One region of the Dermacoccus nishinomiyaensis genome, then DNA from elsewhere that is predicted to be linked to it. Evidence: riboswitches for the same ligand, from Rfam matches in the RefSeq annotation. Region 1 holds a riboswitch; each other region holds the start of a gene.

Region 1 (2,191 bases):
TGAGGAAACCGTCGTGACCGTGCGGCGAGTGGATGAGACGCAGCCGTCCGCGCCCGTGAGCCCGGACGATGTCGGCGGAGGCACTGACCGGGAACAGCCGATCGGAGTCGACCGCGGCGACGACGAGCTCACCCCCGAACACCCGAAGCGCAGGCTCGATGCCGCCGCGGCCGCGGCCGACGTCGTGCGTCGCCATCGCCTGCGTGAGCCGCACATAACTCATGGCGTCGAACCGCGCAACGAGTTTCGCGGCGTGGTGCTCGAGATAGCTCTCGACGGCGAACAGGCCGCCGTCGAGCGTGCGGTCCGCTCCCTGCGACTCGCGCCCGAACCGCTCCTGCAACTCGTGCGCGCTGCGGTAGGAGGTGTGCGCGATCTGGCGGGCGAGCCCGAGCCCCGACGTCGGGAAGACGCCCTGCTCGAGGTAGCCGCCACCCCGGAAATCCGGGTCAGCTTCGATTGCCCGCACCTGCGTGTGCCCCCACGCGATCTGGTCGGCGCCCGCCGCCGCGCAGCTCGCGACGACGAGGGCGCGCTGCACCCGATGCGGGAAGGTCGCCACCCACTCCGCGGCGCGCATCCCGCCGAAGGAGCCGCCGATGACAGTGTGGAAGCGCGCGATGCCGAGAGCGTCGGCGACCCGCGCCTCGGCGCGCGCCTGATCCCTGACGCTGACGTGTGGGAAGCGCCCGCCCCACACCCGGCCGTCTGGTGCGAGCGACATGGGGCCCGTGCTGCCGCGACAGCCGCCGAGCACGTTGATCGCCACGACGAACAGCTCGTCGGTGTCGAGGGGCGCGCCGGGGCCGATGAGACCAGGCCACCACCCCGCCGTCGGCTGCCCGGGGCCGACCGGCCCGACGACGTGCGAGTCTCCGGTCAGGGCGTGCTCGACGAGGACGGCGTTGCTCGCGTCGTCGTTCAGCTCGCCCCAGCACTCGTACGTCATGACGACGTCGGGCAGGGCGGCGCCGTTCTCCAGCGTCAGGGTGCCGATGTGGACGGCACGTGCGTGCGGGTTGAACCCGTCGTCGGTGAGGGGCGCCGCGGAGTCGGCCACGGCGAGGCGACGGTGCGAAACCATGACGTCCTCGATTCCGAGGTGGGTCGCAACCCACCTCTCGCGCTTGCCGCCCACGGGCGGCCCTGTCGTCACCCGGGGCACCCCGCCGCGAGGGAGGTTGCCGCTCAGCAAGCCGGGGCTTGTGTCGCTGAAACTCTTGACCTGCGACACAGTAGGCGGCCCTGCCCGCGGCTTCCATCGCCCGCGCGGCGACGTCCACGATGTGGCGCGCTCCCCCAACCGGCACGCTCGTCAGGCGACGGAACTCTGCCGAGCCTTCGTGTGGAGCGCACCGACGGCCTGCTCGTACGACAACCCCGTGCCTGTGATGTCGCGCAGCAGTTGCCCCAATGACGTCCGTCCGATGCGCAGCGACGCCGCGGCGCACGCACCGGCTCCTCGCAGGTCGCCTTCGCGCCAGGTCGCGGCGGCCTCGAGGGCCTTCCACGCGGCGCGGCCGTGGCGCGGCACGAGCGGCAGCCAAGTTCGCAGGCACGCGCTCGTCATCAGCGGGCCCGTCTCGCCGAGCGGCATGCCCGGGCTCAGCAGACGGAACAGTTCGGGTGCGACGCACAGGAGGATCTCATCGCGCGTCGGGCCGTCGACGACAGCGTCGGCGAGCACCTGCAGGTCGGCGCTGCGGGAGCGTCGCCGGGTGCCCGACGCGGTGTCGGGGACGTCGCACAACCGTGCCCAGGCGGCTCGGACGTCGACGACGCTGGGAACGGGGCGCGCGGTGGCGGCCATGGCCTCGCCGCCGCGGCGGACGTGGCGAAGCTGCTCGCGGGTCTGCTCTGACAGGGACGGGATCTCGTGGATCGCGCCGTCACAGCAGCCGAGCTCGCATTCGATGGCCCACCAGTGCTCGTCGCTGGCACCGAGGACGTGGTGCAGCGGCACGCGGCGCTCGATGCGTTTCGCGAGGGCCGCGATGTCGACGCGGCCCGGCTCGCAGCGATAGGCGATGGCGATGGCGGCCTGCGCACCCATCGTCGCGCGCCGCTCAGCGACGACGTCGAGCATGTGCGCCGTCTCCCCGTCGCACGCATCGTCCGCCCAGCCGAGCACCCCCGCGAGCGCACCGTCACGTTCGAACAGGACGATGACGGCGCCCGCCCCCTCGGAGCC
Region 2 (2,191 bases), on a different contig from region 1:
ATCTCGACGTGGCCGCGCGTCGGCGTCTCCAGCCCGTTGATGAGACGTACGAGGGTGCTCTTGCCGGCGCCGGAGAAACCGATGACGGCGACGATGCGTCCGCGCTCCACCTGCGTCGTGATGCCGTCGAGAGCCGTCACCCGGCTCTTGCCGCGGGTGAACGTCTTGCCGACGTCGTGGAAGGCGACGGCGGGCGGGGTGGCACTCGCCGGCGCGGCGGCCTTCGTCGGTGTGGGGGAGGGGCCCGTCACTTCGATCCCTTCGCCTTGATCTGGGCCTCGAGGTTCGCGAGGATGCCCTGCACCTCGGAGGCGGAGTTGTTCACGAGGACGCTCGTGCCCTTCGTGCGCTCCTCGATGAGCTTCTCGACGCTCGGGTCGTGGTAGGCCTTGACGAACTTGGCGTAGTCGGCGTTGTCCTTGTCCGCGGCGCGCGCGACGACGACGTTGATGTACGGCTTCGACGAGGCCGCATGCGGGTCGTCCTTGAACAGGGCCTTGCTCGGGTCGAGCTTCGCGTCCGCGGCGAAGTTGTTGTTGACGATCGCGCCGTCGACGGACGGCAGCGCGGCCGCGGTCTGCTCGGCGTTGACCGCTGTGACGGTGACCTTCGAGGCGCCAGCGTCGATGTCGGCCGGGGTCGACAGCGAGGTGCCACCACCCTTGAGCTTCAGCAGTCCGGCGCTCTGCAGCAGCAGCAAGGCGCGCGCCTGGTTCGTCGGATCGTTGGGGATGGCGATCTTGCCGCCCTGGGGGAACTGGCCGACGCTCGTGTGCTTCTTCGAGTACAGCGCCAGCGGGACGATGTACGTCGCCCCGATGGGCGTGAGGTTCTGCTTCGCCTTGGTGTTGTAGTCGGCGAGGAATTGCAGGTGCTGGAACTGGTTGAGGTCGACCTGGCCCTCGGAGAGCGCGGGGTTGGCCTGGGTGTAATCAGAGAAGTTGACCGGTTCGATGTCGAGGCCGTACTTGTCCTTGCCCACCTTGACGAGCTGGTTCCAGTACGGGTCCGACGCCTCCGTCGTGCCCACCTTGAGGTGGGTCAGCTTGTCGTCACTGCTCCCGCCGAGCACCTTGGCCCCGATGCCGGCGGCCAGCGCGACGACGAGGACGCCAGCGCCGATCGCGACGTACTTGCCGGTGTTGTTCTTCGGTTTCGGGGGCAGGGCGGTCGCGCCGTTCTCGGCGCTCGTGGCGTCATGCGTGGACGAGGCGGGCGTCGAGGTCTCGTCGGCGGGGGTGTGCTTGTCGGTCATGATCTCTCCTGGTGAGGCGGCAAGGATGCGAATGCGCGGGGCTGGCGCGGGTGCGCGGAGTCAGCGTGAAGGCGGGGCGCCGGGGTGGGGCGCGGTGCGCGGTGTCGTGCGGGGCATGCCTTTCGGGGCCTGGGCAGCGCAACGGAAGGCTCACGAGGATGCCGTCACGTTGGGTGCCGAGCGTGCTTGCCGCGTGGTCGACGCGGCCGGGTCATCACCTGGAGCACCCCGCCACGCGTGTGAGGGTTGCCGTCCGACCAGCCAGGGCTTTGCATCGGATCTCTTGACCAGCAGCGAGATTAGAGCCGCGCACGACAAAGCGTCAAGTTGTGGCACTGGAGATGAGACGTGGGCGAAGATTGTGACGTGCGACACGCGGCGTGGCTGATGCGGCGTCTTTCGCCGTCGAGGCTCGGGTGAGTGATTTCTTCACACAGCTTGGACGATCGTCTAGGTGGGTGATGAGTGTGACGTCGGCCACGCGCCGAGGGCCCCGGCGTCGTGTTCGACGACGTCCCACCCGGGCAGCACTTCGGTGACGTCCTGACTCAGCCGGACGCCACACGCTCGGCTGGTTCGAGCGTGCGGGCGGTCTTCCGCGGCGGCCACCCGAAGAATGACTTCCGCACGATGGGCACGTTCGTCAAGGTGCAGCGTCAGGTCGGCTCGTCGTGGGTCGACGTCCTCGACGACCACGACTGGGACACCGCGTACGTCTGGTCGCGCGAGGGCGTCTCGTACTCGCGATGCACCATGGAGCGGCGCATACGTCGCGGCACGCCCGCGAGCACGTATCGCCTCGTGCAGCAGGGCAACTGGAAGAACGGCTGGAACGGCAAGGTCAGTGCCCATACCGGAACGAGCCGGGCCTTCCAGGTGCGCTGAGACGGCCGGTGCGCCGCGGTGGCCGGTTGATCGGCCGCCGGCTCAGCAGCC
Region 3 (2,191 bases), 200 kb from region 1:
CGTCACCGATGTTCGCGACGTGCGAGTGCAGTTCGAGAGCGTCGACGAACTTCTTGCCCGCCTCGACGCCGCCGGCGATCTCGAACGACAGCACGGCGCCGGAGCCGGCGGGCAGGTAGCGGTCGGCGAGTTCCTTGTAGGGGCTCGACGGGTCGGAGGCGTAGAACAACTTCTCGACCTGCGGCTGCGACTTCAGGAACTCGACGACCTTCTTCGCGTTCTCCACGTGTCGCTCCACACGCAGCGACAACGTCTCGAGGCCTTGCGCGATGAGGAACGCGTTGAACGGGGAGACGGCCGCGCCGAGGTCGCGCAGCAGTTCGACGCGCGCCTTGAGGATGAAGGCGAGGTTCGCGCCGAGCGGCGATCCGACGCCGAGGTCGCGGGCGAACACGAGACCGTGGTAGCTCTCCGACGGCTCGTTGAACTGCGGGAACTTCGCCGGGTCGGCGGCGTAGTCGAACGTCCCGGCGTCGACGAGCACGCCGGCGATCGACGTCCCGTGCCCCCCGAGGTACTTCGTCGCGGAGTGGATGACGACGTCCGCGCCATGCTCGATCGGGCGCAGCAGGTACGGCGTCGCGACGGTGTTGTCGACGAACAGCGGCACCCCGGCGTCATGCGCGATGTCGGCGAGGCCGCGCACGTCGAGCACCTTCTGGTCGGGGTTGCTCAGCGTCTCGCCGAACAGCAGCTTCGTGTTGTCGCGGATGGCGCCGCGCCACTCGTCGAGATCGTTGATGTTGTCGATGAACGTCGTCTCGACGCCGAGTCGCTTGAGCGTGTACTTCAGCAGGTTGTACGTGCCGCCGTACAGCGCGGACGAGGCGACGATGTGGTCGCCGGCCTGAGCGACGTTGAGGATGGCGAACGTCGTCGCCGCCTGACCCGACGCGAGCAGCAACGCGCCGACGCCGCCCTCCAGCGCGGCGATGCGGTCTTCGACCGCCTGCGCCGTCGGGTTGCCGATGCGCGTGTAGATGGGGCCGAGATCCGACAGGCCGAAGCGGTTGGCCGCGGTCTCGGCGGAGTCGAAGACGAACGACGTCGTCTGGTAGATCGGCAGCGCCCGGGCGCCGGTGTCGCCGTCGACGTTCTGGCCGACGTGGATCTGCTTGGTCTCGAAGGCCCAGTTCTCGGAGCTCATGATGATGTCCCTCTTGAGGAGTGCGTGGACGCACGGGCGGCGCACCGTACGTGTGGTGCCCGAAGGGGAATCCCTCCGCGCTTGCCCGGACGCGCTCGGCGCCGGGCCAGGTCGTCACCCGGAGCACCCCGCCGCGGTGGGAGGGTTGCCGGCCAGCAAACCGGGGTTTGACGCTGGCGCTCGTGACCTGCGGCCACTCTAGGCCGGGTGGTGTCATCAGGCGGGAATGCTGTCTCACATTCCGGTCGCGGCCCCGTGCTGACGCGACGCGCCTACGGGCGACGACCCTCATGCCGTGCTTGACTGTTGCCATGACACCGACGATCGTCCGCGCGCGCCGCGAAGACGCGTTCGCCTGCGCGGCGCTGCGTCTGCAGATGGACCTCGAGGCGGGGGAGAGCAACCGCTCCGGCTTCATCACCGAGTATGCCGATCACTGGCTCGCGCACTACGACGATCTGCCGACGTGGCTCGCCTCGAGTGCTGACGGGACGGCTCTCGGCATGGTGCAGACGTCGCTCGTGCACCGGCCCCCGGCGCTGGCTCGGCCGGCGCAGCCGTCGCTCTACATCGCGGTCGTCTTCGTCACGCCGTCGGCGCGCGGCCAGGGCCTGGCCGAGCGGATGCTGCGGATCGTCGACGCCTGGGCCGACGCGCACGACGTCGCGCGAATGATGCTCAACGCCCGTCCGCGTGCCCGCAGGCTGTACGAACGGGCCGGCTTCGGCCCGCCGGACGAACGTCACATGCAGCGTGTGGCGCCGTTCGGCCTCGACGCCCGCCGCGATGCGGAGCGTGCGTCATGAGCGACGACGTCATCTGGGCGCTCGATCAGCGCGAGCGCTGCATCGCCTGCCCGTCCAAACCGGTCGCGAACGCCGTCGTCCTGCACCTCGGTGCTGACGGCGCCCTCGCGCGCGACGCTGTCGAGCAGTGGGCTCGTGACGGCGTCATGGCCGCCTCGGTCGCATGGCCGGGGGCGGCGGCCGGCCTCGATGACGACGACTGGCTCGACCTCGAGGACGCCGTCACGGGCCTCGCCGG

Evidence for each region. A riboswitch is a leader RNA that binds a small molecule or an ion and turns the genes downstream of it on or off. The one in region 1 is predicted to bind S-adenosylmethionine.
Region 2: it holds a riboswitch for S-adenosylmethionine, as region 1 does, so the genes downstream of both, DYE07_RS13970 (MetQ/NlpA family ABC transporter substrate-binding protein) here and metX (homoserine O-acetyltransferase MetX) in region 1, are expected to answer to the same signal.
Region 3: it holds a riboswitch for S-adenosylmethionine, as region 1 does, so the genes downstream of both, DYE07_RS02615 (bifunctional o-acetylhomoserine/o-acetylserine sulfhydrylase) here and metX (homoserine O-acetyltransferase MetX) in region 1, are expected to answer to the same signal.

Annotation. Positions count from the first base shown of each region.
Region 1 is NZ_UFXX01000001.1:726,328-728,518, forward strand. It holds gene metX (homoserine O-acetyltransferase MetX) at 1-1,084, opposite strand, end outside; SAM riboswitch class IV at 1,119-1,226, opposite strand; gene DYE07_RS03510 (hypothetical protein) at 1,316-2,191, opposite strand, start outside.
Region 2 is NZ_UFXX01000002.1:470,687-472,877, reverse strand. It holds gene DYE07_RS13975 (methionine ABC transporter ATP-binding protein) at 1-251, opposite strand, end outside; gene DYE07_RS13970 (MetQ/NlpA family ABC transporter substrate-binding protein) at 248-1,255, opposite strand; SAM riboswitch class IV at 1,433-1,544, opposite strand; gene DYE07_RS13965 (neutral/alkaline non-lysosomal ceramidase C-terminal domain-containing protein) at 1,757-2,140, shown strand.
Region 3 is NZ_UFXX01000001.1:528,226-530,416, reverse strand. It holds gene DYE07_RS02615 (bifunctional o-acetylhomoserine/o-acetylserine sulfhydrylase) at 1-1,147, opposite strand, end outside; SAM riboswitch class IV at 1,220-1,335, opposite strand; gene DYE07_RS02610 (GNAT family N-acetyltransferase) at 1,459-1,953, shown strand; gene DYE07_RS14635 (hypothetical protein) at 1,950-2,191, shown strand, end outside.